2 regions of the Mesorhizobium sp. WSM3866 genome follow, and region 2 is predicted to be linked to the other one. Evidence: riboswitches for the same ligand, from Rfam matches in the RefSeq annotation. Region 2 holds a riboswitch; the other holds the start of a gene.
The links. A riboswitch is a leader RNA that binds a small molecule or an ion and turns the genes downstream of it on or off. The one in region 2 is predicted to bind thiamine pyrophosphate.
Positions count from the first base shown of each region.

Region 1: another riboswitch for thiamine pyrophosphate. It lies ahead of thiB (thiamine ABC transporter substrate binding subunit); the one in region 2 lies ahead of CK222_RS33185 (phosphomethylpyrimidine synthase ThiC).

Region 1 is NZ_NSGC01000002.1:475,247-482,894, reverse strand. Features, by position in the region: gene CK222_RS06580 (M48 family metalloprotease) at 1-311, opposite strand, end outside; gene thiQ (thiamine ABC transporter ATP-binding protein) at 519-1,280, opposite strand; gene thiP (thiamine/thiamine pyrophosphate ABC transporter permease) at 1,277-2,899, opposite strand; gene thiB (thiamine ABC transporter substrate binding subunit) at 3,116-4,123, opposite strand; TPP riboswitch at 4,166-4,279, opposite strand; gene CK222_RS06555 (thiamine diphosphokinase) at 4,421-5,065, shown strand; gene CK222_RS06550 (ABC-F family ATP-binding cassette domain-containing protein) at 5,067-6,881, shown strand; gene CK222_RS06545 (homocysteine S-methyltransferase family protein) at 6,898-7,648, opposite strand, start outside.
Region 2 is NZ_NSGC01000018.1:59,086-66,733, forward strand. Features, by position in the region: gene CK222_RS27875 (adenosylmethionine--8-amino-7-oxononanoate transaminase) at 1-994, shown strand, start outside; gene CK222_RS27880 (beta-ketoacyl-ACP synthase III) at 991-1,974, shown strand; gene CK222_RS27885 (MFS transporter) at 2,325-3,971, shown strand; partial or broken gene CK222_RS27890 (porin) at 4,167-5,165, shown strand; gene CK222_RS27895 (FAD-binding oxidoreductase) at 5,222-5,689, shown strand; TPP riboswitch at 5,828-5,938, shown strand; partial or broken gene CK222_RS33185 (phosphomethylpyrimidine synthase ThiC) at 6,018-6,817, shown strand; gene CK222_RS27905 (carbonic anhydrase) at 7,381-7,648, shown strand, end outside.

The sequences.
Region 1 (7,648 bases), on a different contig from region 2:
GGCAGCGCGAAGGCATTTACGTTGGGCGAGTTGAGGATGGTGATGCGATAGGTCTGGGTCGGATTGGCCGAGACCACCGTCAGGTTGCCGACGACCTTGGCCACCATGCGCTCGAGCTTCGGATCGGAATATTCGCCGCCATAGGTGGCGAGAATCCGCGGATGCTGCGCTTTGGCCATTTCGGCCAGCCTGGCATTGGCGACGACATTGTCGACGGTGATCGGCTTGTCGGAGGGCTGGAAGCCGGACTCCTGCACGTCCGGCGGCGTGAACATCTGGCAGCTCGCCAGCGCCACGGCAAAGCCGGCCATCGCGAAAAATCGCGCCAGCGGCTTAGTCCATACCCTCTCGATGCCGGCTGTCAGATCGGCTTCCTTTCGTAATCTTTCGGCAAATCACGGCCCACCCGGACCAGCATGGCCGGACCTAGCCACACTCCCCCGGACAAGGCAAGCAAACGCCTGATCACCCGCAACCGGTTTGGCCGTAAATTATGTCCGCTTCCGGGCAATGTGTTCTCATCCGGCAACGCTACCGCCTCGATCGCCGATATAGCGCCGGAAGGCCTCCGGTCCAGCACCGTCGAAGAAATCGGCGGCCGACCCTGTTGCCGCGACCCTGCCCTCGTCGACGAACGCGATCCGTTGGCCGATGCGGCGCGCGTCCTGCGGCTGATGCGTGACGAAAAGCACGGTCATCTGTCGCTCGGCGTGGATGCCGGCCACGAGATCGAGCATGTCTTCGCGCAGCGCCGGGCCGAGCGAGGCGAAAGGCTCGTCGAGCAGAAGCACCGGACGGTCCCGTATGAGCACCCGCGCCAGCGCGACGCGCTGCCGCTCGCCGCCGGAAAGCTCGCTCGGCAGCCGCTTTTCCTTGCCGGCGAGGCCGACACGCCCCAGCGCGTCCGCGACCGCGCGGTGGTCGTCGGCCGTGAGCTTGAGCGATGGCGAGCGGCCAAGCCCGACATTGCCCTCGACCGAAAGATGGGCGAACAGGTTGTTTTCCTGGAACACCATCGACACCGGCCGCGCCGAGGGCGGCGCATTGTCGACATCGATCCCGCCGATCAGCACCTTGCCAGCATTTGGTGATTCGAAGCCGGCCACCAGATTGAGCAGCGTCGACTTGCCTGAACCGCTCGGCCCCATGATGGCGGTGATCCTGCCGGCGGCGAATTCGACATCGAACCGGAAGGATGCCTCGCCATAGCTGAAGGATACGCCGTCCAACGTGACGGCCAGGCCCTTCGTGGCCGCGATGCCATTATTATCCCTCGTCATGCCTTTGCCTCCCGCCCCAGCCAGTCGGCGGCGACAACCAGCAGCAGGCAGACGAGGCCGAGCAGCAAGGCCAGCCCCGCGGCGTCGGCGGTCCGGTAGCTGCCCATGCGCGCGAGTAGAAGATAGGGCAAGGTCTGGACGGAATCGCTGCCGAACAGTGCGATCACGCCGAGATCGCCGAGCGACAGCGCCATGGCGAACGCAAAGCCGGTGGCCAAGGGCCGCCGCAGCGACGGCCAGTCGACCAGCCGCAGCCGGTTCCAGCCGGAAATGCCGAGCGCCAGGCAGAGTCGCTCGTGGCGCTCGCTCGCCGCATCATAGGCAGGGCGGACGGCGCGAATGGCGAAAGGCATCGCCATCACCGCATTGACCGCGACGACCATGACGGGTGCGATGGCGAACACATCGGTGATGTTGCGCAGAGCCAGGAACCAGCCGGCGCCGATCACGATCGGCGGCACGACCAGCACGAAACCGGCGCCGGTGTCGGCGGCGTGTTCGAGCAGCGACATGGCGCCGCCCGCGCGGCGCCTCAGGGCCAGTGCGCGTCGGGCGGCGATCAGCGACAGCGACAGCATCACGCAAAACAGCGCCGAGAGAAAGGAGAGCCCGGCGCTGGTGAGCGTCGCGCGGCGCACGGCGTCCTCGCCGGCCAGCCGGCCGAGATCCGCCTCCAGCCCGGCGAGCACGGTCGCCGCCATCGGTGCGGCGACGAACAGCAGCGCAAGCACGATGAGGCCGGCGTTCAACACGGCCTCGGTGGTGCTGGTCGCAAGATAGCGGCGTGGCGCTACCGGCAGATTCGCATCGCCGACCGTGTTGGCGCCGAGTCGCGTCAGCATGGCGACCACGACGAAGGTCAGCACGATCTGCAGAAACGTTAGTGTCACGGCCCGCGCGGGATCGAAATCGAAGCGCAGCGCCTGGTAGATCGCGACCTCTAGCGTCGTCGCCGCCGGCCCGCCACCCAGCGTCAGTACGATTGTGAAGGAGGTGATGCACAGCATGAAGACCAGCCCGGCGACCCCCGGCAGCACCGTGCGCAGCGCCGGCCATTCGATCAGCCGGAAGGCCGACCGAGCGTCCATACCGAGCTGGCTCGCCAGCCGCCACTGGTCGGCCGGCACGGTGCCGAGCGCCTCGAGGAACAGCCGCGTGGCCAAGGGCAGGTTGAAGAAGACATGCGCGACCAGGATGCCGGAAAGGCCGTAAATGCCCGGCCATTCCCCACCGCCGAACGTGCCGAGGATGCCGGCAAAATAACCGGCATGGCCGTAAAGCGCCAACACGCCGAGCGCGGCGACGATAGCCGGCAGCGCCAGCGGCACCGTGAACAACTGCAGGATCAGGCGACGTCCGGGAAAGTTGGTGTGCCTGGACAGGGCGCGGCCGACGAACACTGCCGGCAAGACCGAAAGCAATGTCGACAGCAGCGCCTGCCAAAGCGTGAAGCGGGCGACGCGGAGCAGATAGCTGTCGAAGGCCGCGGCAGCGCTGGACGGACCGCTTGCGCCTTCGAGGATGAGGCCGGCGAAGGCGCCGCCGATGAGCAAAGTAATGGCGACAAGGGCGATGATGCCGGCAGTGATGCGAGGGTCAGGGCGCGGCGTGGATTGCACGCTGCACCACGTTGGCTCGAGCTAGCGAACGCCGCGTTCCGTCGCGCCCCCCCCTGTCTTGCCGGACATCTCCCACTCTAGGAGGGAGATTGGCAGCTTTGCCGCTCTTCCTACACCGTCGGCGGCTAGCGAAATCACCGATGACCGCGAATTTCCCCCTTTGCGGGGGAGATGGCCGGCCGGACAGAGGGGGGTGCTCAAGCGCCATCCTGCGTCCTACTTGCTCATCGCCGCCAGCCATTCATCCACCCAGGCCTTGCGGTTGGCCGCCACCTCGTCCGGGCTGAACAGCAGGGTTTTGGTCGGCTTCACCAGCTTTTCGAAGGCCGGGTTGAGCGGCTTGTCGGTCTTGCCGGCCGGGAACATCCAGTTGGTCTCCGGGATGATGTCCTGGAACTTGGGCCCGGTCATGAAGGCTATGAATTTTTCCGCCAGCGGGTTCTTCGCGCCGGTTTTGGTGATGCCGGCGACCTCGATCTGCAGATATTCGCCCTCCTCGAAGGACGCCGCCTGATAGCGCTCGGTGTTCTCGGCCACCATGTGGTAGGCCGGCGAGGTGGTATAGGAGAGAACCATCGGCGCCTCGCCCTTGGTGAACAGACCATAGGCCTCGCTCCAGCCCGGCGTCACGGTCAGCACCTTCGGCTTCAGCTTGGCCCAGGCTTCCGGCGCCTTGTCGCCATAGACCGACTTGACCCACAGCAGCAGCCCGAGGCCCGGCGTCGAAGTGCGCGGATCCTGGATGATGATCTTGTCGGGGCCGGCGCCCTCGACCAGTTCCTTCAAGCTCTTCGGCGGCGTCTTCAGCTTTTCGGTGTCGTAGACGACGGCGAAATAGCCGTAGTCGAAAGGCACGAAAGTGTCGTCTTTCCAGCCGCCGGGCACATTCAAATCGGCCACCGCGCCATGCCGCGCGAATAGGCCGCTCGCCTTGGCATCCGCGGTCAGGTTGGTATCGAGGCCGAGCACGACATCAGCCTTGGTGCCGGCGCCCTCCAGCTTGACGCGGTTGAGCAGTGCCACGCCGTCGGCAACCGAGACGAATTCAAGATCGCAGCCGCATTCGGCCTCGAATTCCTTCCTCACCGCGGGCCCGGGACCCCAGTCGGCGGTGAAGCTTTCGTAGGTGTAGACGGTAAGCTTGTCTTTAGCCTCGGCAGGTCCGCCTGCCAAAAGCGAAACAAGGCCGACTGCAAGAACAAGGTTGGACAATAGCGAGCGCATCGGCGCCTCCTTCGTTCGCGTTAAAGGAATTGAGGCGTCGGATGGTCCGAAACGTCTAATCCCTCCGCCGGTACAAACCGGATCAGGTTCAGCGGGTTGGCTTTGTGCCTCTCAGCCGGTTCGCAAAATCAGCGTCCGGCACCCCGTTAGAGCATTTCGAGACATAGGCCCGGCCGATGCGGCGCGCAAGCGGAAGTTTCCTGGGCATCCATCAGGGTTCACCGCGGTAGCGAAGTGCGATTCCGTTTGGACGCGCCCGCTTCCGTTTCGTTGGCCGGGCTGGTAAGGGCGACGGCCATGGGCACATTCACCATCCTGCTTGGCGGCGATCTCGTCCGCACGCCTCGGCTCGATCGCCAGATCGAAGGCTCCCGCATCATCGCCGCCGATGCCGGTATCGGCCATGCCGATATGCTTGGCCTGCTGCCGGAGCTCTGGGTCGGAGATTTCGACTCGGTGCCGGCGAGCCTGCCGGAGAATCTGGCCGCCGTGCCGCGCAAGATTTTCCCGACCGAGAAGGATATGACCGACGGCGAGCTCGCCATTGCCGAGGCGCTGGCGCGCGGCGCCACCAGCCTGGTGCTGGCCGGCGCCTTCGGCGGCAAGCGCGCCGATCATGCCTTTCTGCATTTGGCTCTAAGCGTGCGGCTGGCCGAGGCGGGCACGACCGTGCTGCTGACCAGCGGCGCCCAGGAGGGCGTGCCCATCCTGCCGGGCAAAGCCGGCTTCGACTACGCCGAGGGCACGCTGTTCTCGGTGCTCGGCTTCTCCGACCTCGCCGGCCTGACGGTCTCAGGCGCCAAATGGCCGCTGGACGGTGTCGAGGTGGCGTTCGGCTCATCGCTTACCATATCAAATGAGATCAAGGGTCGGCTCGAGATCGCGCTCGAGCGTGGCCGGGCGCTGCTGCTCGCCCACCCCTATCCTCTTCCCGAAAGCTGACATGGCCCCGCCTCTTCTCAATCTGGATGGCATAAAACTGACTTTTGGCGGCACGCCGCTGCTCGACGGCGCGGCACTGAGCGCCTCCGCCGGCGAGAAGATCGCGCTTGTAGGCCGCAACGGTTCGGGCAAGTCGACGCTGCTCAAGATCGTCGCGGGGCTGATCGAACCGCAGGACGGCGAAGTATTCCGCCAGCCCTCGGCAACGGTGCGCTACCTGCCGCAAATGCCCGATATGGATGGCTTCGCCAGCGTGCGCGCCTATGTCGAAGCCGGCCTCGGGCCGGCCGACGACCCGCATCGCGCCACTTATCTGATGGAGCATCTCGGCCTGACCGGCGAGGAGCGGCCGAACGACCTTTCCGGCGGCGAGGCGCGCCGCGCAGCACTCGCCCGCGTCATGGCGCCGGAGCCCGATATCCTGCTCCTCGACGAGCCGACCAATCATCTCGACCTGTCGGTCATCGAATGGCTGGAAGAAGAGCTTGCCCGCACCTCGTCGGCCGTGATCCTGATCTCGCACGACCGCCGCTTTCTCGAGCGCGTCTCGCGCGCCACCGTCTGGCTCGACCGCGGCCAGACGCGCCGGCTGGACAAGGGGTTCGCGCACTTTGAGGAATGGCGCGACCAGGTGCTTGAAGAGGAAGAGCGCGAACAGCACAAGCTCGGCCGCCAGATCGTGCGCGAGGAGCATTGGCTGCGCTATGGCGTGACCGCCAGGCGCAAGCGCAACATGCGCCGGCTCGGCGAGCTGCAGGCCATGCGCCAGCGTTTTCGCAGCCATCGCGGCGCCGAGGGTTCGGCGACGATGGTGGCAAGCGACGCCGCTGAATCCGGCAAGCTGGTGATCGAAGCCAAGGGCATCGAGAAGAGTTTTGGCGACCTCACCGTGGTCAAGGGCTTTTCGACCCGTATTCAGCGCGGCGACCGCGTCGGCCTTGTCGGGCCGAACGGCGTCGGCAAGACGACGCTTCTCAAGATGCTGACCGGCGAGCTGCCGCCGGATGCCGGCACCGTGCGGCTCGGCGTCAATCTGGAAATCGCAACGCTCGACCAGAAGCGCGAGGCCGTCGACCCGCAGGAGACGCTGGCGAATTACCTGACCGACGGGCGCGGCGAGAACCTTGTGGTCAATGGCGAGCAGCGCCACGTCGTCTCCTATATGAAGGATTTTCTTTTCAAGCCGGAGCAGGCGCGCACGCCGGTGCGCGAGCTTTCGGGCGGCGAGCGGGCGCGACTGCTGCTGGCCCGGGTGCTGGCGCGGCCGGCGAACCTTTTGGTGCTCGACGAGCCGACCAACGACCTCGACATGGAGACGCTGGAGCTGCTGCAGGAACTGGTCGCCGGCTTTGCCGGAACGGTCGTCCTGGTCAGCCACGATCGCGATTTCCTTGACCGCACAGTCACCAGCGTGATCGCGCCCAACGGCGCCGGACGCTGGATCGAATATGCCGGCGGCTATTCCGACATGCTGGCGCAACGCGGCGGCTCGAAGCTGGAGGAGCGCAAGGCAAGGCCGAAAGCTGAAGCGAACGAAGCGACGGCCAGGGCCGAACAGACCAGCGCTAAAAGCCCGGCCAAGAAGCTCTCCTTCAAGCAGAAATTCGCGCTGGAATCCCTGCCGAAGAAGATCGAGGCGGTGAGCGCGTCCATCTCAAGGCTGGAGAACAATATCGCGGATCCGTCCTTCTATGAGCGCGATCCGGTCTCGTTCCAGAAGACCATTGCGGCGTTGGGCAAGGAGCGCACCACGCTGGCCTCACTTGAGGAAGAGTGGCTGGAGTTGGAGATGCTGCGCGAGGAGATGGAAGGCTAACCGCTATAGGCAAGCCTCAGAGGCAGGCCTCGCAGATCGCAGCGATATGGCGTCTGTCGGTGCCGCAGCAGCCGCCGAGCACGGCTATCTGGCCGAAGCGGTCGCGCATGGCGCGGTAGCGCCGGCCGAGGTCGACAGGATCGCCTGGATCGAGTTCGGTCGCCGCATCCAGCTCGGCATGGCTTTTGGCTGAGGCGTTGGCCCGCACGCCGCGAATGCGCCTGATCCAGCGTCCGTCGCCGGCAAGGACGGCGTCGAAATGGCTCGGATGTGCGCAGTTGATCATGAAATATGCCGGAGCGCCGTCCGTTTCGTCGTCAACGGTCTCGATGGCGTCTCTCAAGCTCTCCCCCGAAGGCAGGCGTCCGTCCGTCTCGACGGTAAACGAAATCACCGACGGGAGCCCCACCGCCATCGCGGCAAAGGCTATTCCGGCAGCCTCCTGCGCATAGGTCATCGTAATGGCGCTGACCATATCGGCGCTGGCATCGCGGAATGCCTTGACCTGATCGCCGTGATAGGTCTCGGCCTCGGCGGGCGACATGACTGTGTCAACGTGGTAGCCGTCGCCACGGGGCCCGACCACCCCATTGACCAGCACGGTCATGCCACGCGCAACATAGGGCGCAGCCAGCGCCCGCGCCCATGACACTGCCTGCATGTCTATGCCCGACAATGCGACTTTCGAATAGCCGAGCTTTTCGCCCCAGTCCGGATTGGCGCGCCACGTCGGAGTATCGAGCACGAAGCCGACGCCGTGTTTGTCG
Region 2 (7,648 bases):
TGCTCCTACCGGCCTCGACTGGGTGTTCTATTCCGACAGCGGTTCGACCGCCGTCGAAGTCGCATTGAAGATGGCGCTCGGCTATTTCCGTAACATCGGCGCGCCGCGCTCGCGCATCGTCGTCATGGAGCATAGCTACCATGGCGACACGATCGGCACGATGAGCGTCGGCGCCCGCGGTGTATTCAACGCCGCCTACGAGCCCTTGCTGTTCGAGGTCGACACCATCCCCTTCCCGGCCGCAGGGCGTGAGCAGGAAACCCTGGATCGTTTCGAAGCAGTCTCGCGCGACCAGCGCGCGGCTGCGCTGATCGTCGAGCCGCTCGTGCTTGGCGCCGGCGGCATGCTGATGTACCCGGCCTGGGTTCTCAGCGAATTGAAGAGGATCGCCGAGGCCTCCGGCACCATGCTGATCGCCGACGAGGTGATGACCGGCTGGGGACGCACCGGAACCATGTTTGCCTGCGAGCAGGCGAACATCTCTCCTGATATCCTGTGCACGTCGAAGGGCTTGACCGGTGGTGTCATCCCGCTGGCGGCCACGCTCGCCACCGACGCCATGTTCCAGGCTCACTATTCGACGGACCGGCAGAAGACCTTCTTTCATTCGAGCTCCTATACCGCCAATCCGATCGCCTGCGCGGCCGCACTTGCCAATATCGAGATCTGGCGTGACGAGCCGGTGGCCGAGCGTATCGCGGCCCTGAGCGCGAGACAGGCCGCCGGGGTTCGGCGCTTTGGGGACAATCCCTACTTCGCCGACAGCCGGGCGACCGGCACGATCGTGGCCCTCGACCTGCGCACCGGCTCCGCCGGCTATCTGGCTGAGATCGGGCCCAAGCTGCGAACATTCTTCCTCGACCGCGGCCTGCTCGTGCGCCCGCTCGGCAATGTGCTCTACCTCCTGCCGCCCTATTGCATCACTGGCAACGAGCTGGACGGGCTCTACAACGCGATCGAGGAAGCCGGCGAGCGCTTCGGTTCGAATCCGTGAACAGGTCGTCGCGCCTTCTCGGGTTTGGTCATCATGCACCAACGCGCAAGGTCGAGAACCCGGAGATCGAAAACAGTCTCGGGCTTGAACCCGGCTGGATCGAACGGCGCACCGGGATTCGGTCGCGCTTTTGGGCAGCGGACGAAGACACGCTGTCGGGCCTTGCCGCCTCTGCCGGCGAGATGGCGCTGGCGAACGCCGGCATCGACCGCAGCGACATCGGTCTGCTGTTGCTTGCCACCTCGACGCCCGACCATCTTCTGCCGCCAAGCGCGCCCCTGGTCGCACATCGGCTCGGACTCGGCCGCGCCGGTGCGGTTGACCTCACGGGCGCCTGCGCCGGCTTCATCTATGCCTTGATGTTCGCCGACGGATTCACCCGCGTCCATTGTAAAGCGACCCTGGTCATCGCCGCCAATATCCTCAGCCGCCGCATCAATCCTACCGAGCGCGCCAGCGCCGTGCTGTTTGCCGATGCCGCCGGCGCCGTGGTGATTGGTCCGTGCAAGGATACCGACCAAGGCATTCTTGGCGCCGCGGTGGATTCGGACGGCTCGCGCTACGGGCTGATCCAGATACCCGCCGGAGGAAGCAACAGACCGTTCCATGGTGGCCTCGACCTTGCGCAAACGCGTATGACGATCGCCGACGGCGGCGAAGTATTTGCTAAGGCCGTGGAGATGATGACCGCATGCTCGCAAGACGCACTCACTGCTGCCCGAATGCGGCCGCAGGACATCGATCGGTTCGTGCCACATCAGGCCAACGCCCGGATTTTCGATTCCGTCGGACGGAACCTCGCAATAGCGGATCAGGTAATCGTCAAGACGATCGCCGAGTACGGCAACTCTTCCGCCGCGACCATCCCGCTCTCGCTGTCGCTCGCCCATCAAACGCAGCCATTTCGGGCGGGCGAAAAGGTTCTCCTTGCGGCGGCGGGTTCCGGCCTCACCGGAGGCGCGCTCATCCTCGGAATTTAGGGGTACGACGGCCATGAACAGGATTGGTCACGAATGATACTAGCAACACGAACCCAATGCGAAAAATTACTCGCCGGCAAGTTACATGGGCGCTGGCTCGGTGAACAAGAGCGATCACCCTGCAGACGGTTCTTGTCGAGCAGGGACGATCGGCGAGGCTTCCTTGCTGGGCGAGAAGTGGTTGGCGCCAGTCCAGGAAAGCGGAGCTATCTGAGCTCATGCGGGCCATCCTCATTGCGATGAAGTCATCCGACTCGATAGGTCGGCCCTTCTGATGCATTGATCAACATCGTAACGGCAGTAGGGCAGTCCTGAATTGAATAAGCGGCCGCTGGAAGGCGTCAATCGTCATGCAGTCCGAAAAAAATGCTCATCTGCCTGTCTCAACAACGCTCGCTCCATTTCGAAACCAGGTGTTTCGCTCGATCTGGACGGCCACGCAAATATCCAGCCTCGGATGGCTCGTGCAAACGGTCGCCATCAGTTGGCTGATGGCCACGATTTCCGCTTCGAATCTGATGGTTGCACTCGTGCAGGCCGCATCGACGTTGCCGGTGTTCTTTCTTTCGATCTTGGCCGGAGCCATCGCCGACAACTTCAGCCGCCGATGGGTGATGTTTGCGGGACACTGCCTGATAGCATTGGCGTCAACGACGCTGATGATTTCCGTGGGCCTGGGATTTGCCGGTCCCTGGCTAATTCTCGGATTAGGGTTCCTGGCCGGCTGCGGCTTTGCCTTGAATGATCCGGCCTGGCACGCTTCGGTTGGCGATATCCTTCACAAGCGCGACATCCCGGCCGCTGTGACGCTTATGTCTGTCGGATACAACATTGTGCGCAGCGTTGGTCCGGCTTTGGGTGGCGTGGTCCTGGCATTTTTTGGACCGCTGGCCGCTTTCGCGTTGGCAGCGCTGAGCGACCTGGCGCCGCTAACCGCAATATGGCGTACTACATGGGATGTTCGCACGTCACCTCTCCCGCGTGAGCGAATGACGATGGCAATTCATGACGGAGTGCGCTTCACGCTCATGTCGTTGGAAATCAGGGCAGCGATTGCCCGTGCAGCCCTTTTCGGGTTGGCAAGCATCTCCATCCTTGCGCTGCTCCCGCTATTCGTCCGGGACCAGCTGAAAAGCGGCCCAATCATCTACGGCATCTTGCTGGCGGGCTTCGGCATGGGTGCTTTCATGGCCGGCATGAGCAATAGCTTTCTAAGGCGGATCACGTCTCAAGACAGGCTGGTGTCGTTCGCCTCTGTTGCTTGTTCAGCATGTTGCCTTTCCCTTTCCCTGACATCGTCAGTCGCTGTGGCGGCCATTTCGCTGGCACTTGGTGGCGCGGGTTGGCTTATCACCTGGACGGGCATTGACGTGTCGGTTCAGCTGGCAAGCCCAAGGTGGGTGGTGGGCCGCACACTATCGATCTACTACGCCTTGAGCGCAGGCGGGATGGCGGCCGGCAGCTGGATCTGGGGGACTATCGCACAGAACTACTCCTTAGGCTGCGCTTTGGAGAGTGCCGCGGGCGCTCTGTTGCTCGTTGCTGCTGCGGGAATAGTGTTGCCGGTCCGTCCATGGGAAGAAACGGATCAGGAGAGTTCGGATTTTCACCCGCCTGAGCTGGCACTCGAGTTGAAGCCCAGGAGTGGTCCCATAGTGGTCAAGGTCGAGTATCTTATATCGGAAGACAATATCGAGTCCTTTCTGGGTTACATGCGCGCAAGGCGCCATGTTCAGAGCCGTGCCGGGGCGCGAAACTGGACACTGCAGCGCAATCTTCAAGCGCCTTCGATTTGGACAGAGACATTCCGCACGCCAACCTGGATGGACTTTCTTCGCCTGAATCATCGGCTCACGGCAGCGGATAAGGAAGTCAGCCAGCGTCTCCTGGCGCTGCATGATGGAGAGCGTCCTCCACAAACAATGCTTTCGATCGAACGAACGACTGAGGCAGCTCGAACCCGTGCCTCAGCAATCGTTTCTCGTCCTCCGAGGTGACGTGATCACGAACCCATCGTGCATTGGGACCTGCCGCGCCGGTCGACTTCGAGCAGCGCGAAGCCCGCATCACCGGTAGGCGAGGCTATGCGTACGTCCCTCTCTCGCGAATATCCATGCCGCGGCGGGCCTCGAGGCGGCGCTTGACGGAAGGAGGGCATGGGTCCTGCGCTGCCGCGCCCCCTGCGCACCGACACCGAGACCTGCCTGCGCATCGGGGGCTACATCCGTTACGACGTCGGCTTCGGCGATGTCCGATCGTATGACGGGGCAAGAACCACCGATGTGAGAACTGGCGAGGTTCAGGGCACCACAACACGCGTTTCACGTTCAAAACTTGGACGCGCCAGGAGACCGAACTCGGCGCACTGAGGACCTACACTGAAAACCGCGTGAATTTCGGCAACCGCAACGCTTATCCAGGCCCGGACAGTCCTCAAAACTATGGCTTCAATAGCGGCGTCAAATTGACTTCCGCCTGGTTCCAGCTTGGTGGCCTCCGAGTTGGTAAGGACCATTCGCCCTTCGACACGCTTACAGGCTACGCCGGACCTCATCAACGTACTCGTTCCGTACGGCGACTTCGATACCAACGTGGCCCAGTATTACTTCGATGCCGACAATGGCCTTTCGGCTCTGGTTTCACTTGAACAAGGGTCGGGTGTAGTCGGTACTAACCACAGCCATGTCCCGCACGTCGTCTTCGGCGTAAAACAAACGCAGGGCTGGGGCGCGATCACCAGCGTAATCGCTCGTGACAGCAACTACGATGCTTTGGGCGGCAAGATCCGCGTCGATGTCAATGTCACGGATGTGCTGTCGCTATTCGGAATGTTCGGCTATGGCTCCATTGGCGTTATCAACGATGATCCAACCAGTGCAATCGCCGCTCACGGTCGCGGCTTCTACAAAACTTGGAGCGGCAACTGGGCCTTCTGGGCCGGCTCCACTCACGCACTCGACGAGAAAACTTCGTTCAACCTTCAGATCTCGGGCGGTCAGTTCAAGAACTATGGTGTGGCCGCAAACGTCGTCTACACGCTCGTTGCCGGTTTCACGGCGACGGTCGAAATCGACTACGGCCACTACGGCATCGGCATGGTCGACCCTTCGAACGTGAATTCGACGAAGGCTGACAAAAAAGATTGCCTCGGCGGCATCCTCAGTTTCCAACCGGTCATTCTAATTGAATGAACTCTCGGTGGTCGATTGCGCGACTAGACTTTCTCGCCAGCTTGGCGACCATGCCCTTGCTCGAAAGCGAGCGCGGCTACAACACCACAATCGCTGCACCCCAGATCGCACTCAACCGGACGATGATCTTTGCAGAGAGCAACTTCGTGGCAGCACCTCTCTCTATCGGTTTACGCATCGGCGGTGCGGCCGAGTTCGGAGGATTGCGAGCCAGCCCGAATTTTGCTCGCTCGAAAGGCTTGGTTGAGCTTGCAAAGGCTTATCTCCCGGCCCTGGATGGTCCCGGCGGCATGGTGTGGAGCGGCCACCGGCCCGCGACCCCGGATACCTTACCGGTCATCAGCCGCTCCGCGACCGATGCTCACATTCTGTATGTGTTCGGGCACGGTCACCTGGGCCTCACACAAGGCCCGACCACGGGCAAACTGGTTGGCGATCTGCTGTCTGGGCGTGACCCGCCAATACCACTCGAACCCTATACAATCGAGCGCTTCAGTGCCGCCGGGCGGACAAATAGTCTTTGAGCCAGGCGATCCGGAATGTCGCGATGCATTTTGCGTAAGGGCTTTAGTGACGATTGGAAGCGTTGATGATCGATGAGGTTAAGTAAGCCGATTCCTCTTCACTGCGCTTGACGAGATAGGGCCCGCCTGTCCAACAGAGGCAGTCACCAGGGGGTCCCGGCAAGGGCTGAGATACTGCTGGTCGCGGCGCAGTGACCCGTTGAACCTGATTCAGTTCATACTAGCGTAGGATGGTGCAAGCGCTTCGCGGGGTTTACGCCCGAGGTCCTGTTTCGAGCAGGGCGACCAAAGCGTCTTTTCATCCTTCCGGCACAGAGCTGGGTCTCCAATGCATGAGCAAAGGAGCCTCAAGAGATTGCCCTCACCCCCGCCGTGTCGACGGGACCACTGCCCACCTCGCGAAAATCCACAAGCCCGGTGCCATCCACCCGCACATCAGGGTGCCGATGCGGGAGATCTCCCTCCATCCGACGGCCGGCGAGCCGTCCGTGGCCGTTTACGATCCGTCCGGCCCGTACACCGACCCGGCAGTCGAAACCTGCATCGAAATGGGCCCTGCCCGCCCATGCCAGGAATGGATCATGGCGCGCGGCGATGTCGAGGCCTATGACGGCCGCCATGTCAGGCCGGAGGACAATGGATCTGCGACGGGCGAAAGCCTGACGCTGGAATTTCCGATGCGCAACCGGCCGCTGCGAGCGAAGTCCGCCAAGGCCGTGACGCAGATTGCCTATGCGCGCCGGCATCATCACGCCTGAGATGGAGTTCGTCGCCATCCGCGAGAACCTCGGCCGTGAGCAGTTGCGTTCGACACTTCAACGCGATGGCGAAAGCTTTGGCGCCGCGATCCCTGACTTCGTCACGCCGGAATTCGTGCGCGACGAGGTGGCGCGCGCCCGCGCCATCATCCCGTCCAACATTTACCACCCGGAAAGCGAGCCGATGAGATTATCGGCCGCAATTTCCTGGTCGAAGATCAACGCCAATATCGGCAACTCCGCCGTCAGCTCGTCGATGGCCGAGGAGGTCGAGAAGATGGTGTGGGCGATCCGCTGGGGCGCCGATACGGTGATGGACCTCTTGACCCGGCGCAACATCCACAACATCCGCGAATGGATCGTGCGCTCCGAAGCGAGAATGGCAGGGTGCTCGCTTGATGCGGTCACGGGTGCCGAATCGAGACTCGCCGTCAACAGCTTCGACACGGGGCGGCCCTGAGCTGCTTGAGCGGGCGAAGGTTCGATAGCACCCGCCGAAGTGAGGCGGTCAGTACCGCGGATTGCGCGTGAATGCATCCAAAACGTGAATGTTCGTAATTGAAGCAATCGATTTCTCTGGTCGACGGATGATGAATATGAAGGCGTCACGAGGCCGAGGATGCGATCTGGATACCCAGGCCACCAGAGGGTCGGGGAAGCAACAACCACGTATTGGCGCAGATAGCTCGGACCAGGTGAGAATGGCCGCTACCAACCGCATACCGCCGGTGAGGACAATGACAAGCTCAGCGGCGGTCCCGACGAGGATGTCGTCTGTGCGCCGACATGAAGCGCTGCGTGACGCGCTGGTCGTATGCCGAGTTGTTCGGGGTAGTTGCGATCATGTTGCCACATCATGGTGGTTGCGAGCGCAGTTCCCGCCATGCCAACCGCAAATGATAAACTTAGTTCACGTCCAGGAGCGAAAGCAATATGCATCGTCGTAGTCTGATCAAAGGGTTCGTTGCACTCGGCGCGTGTCCCATTTGCGCTGATGCCGCGGGGGCGGCGAGCACCCATTGGGGATATGCCGGCCCGGCCGGGCCCGAACACTGGGGCGATCTGGATAAGACAAATTTCGTCTGCTCGGCGGGCACACAGCAATCGCCGGTCGATATCAAGGGCGCGGTCAAAGCGGATATTCCGCGCATCGCCATAGGTTGGCACAGCGGCGGCGGCAGGATGGTGAACAACGGCCACA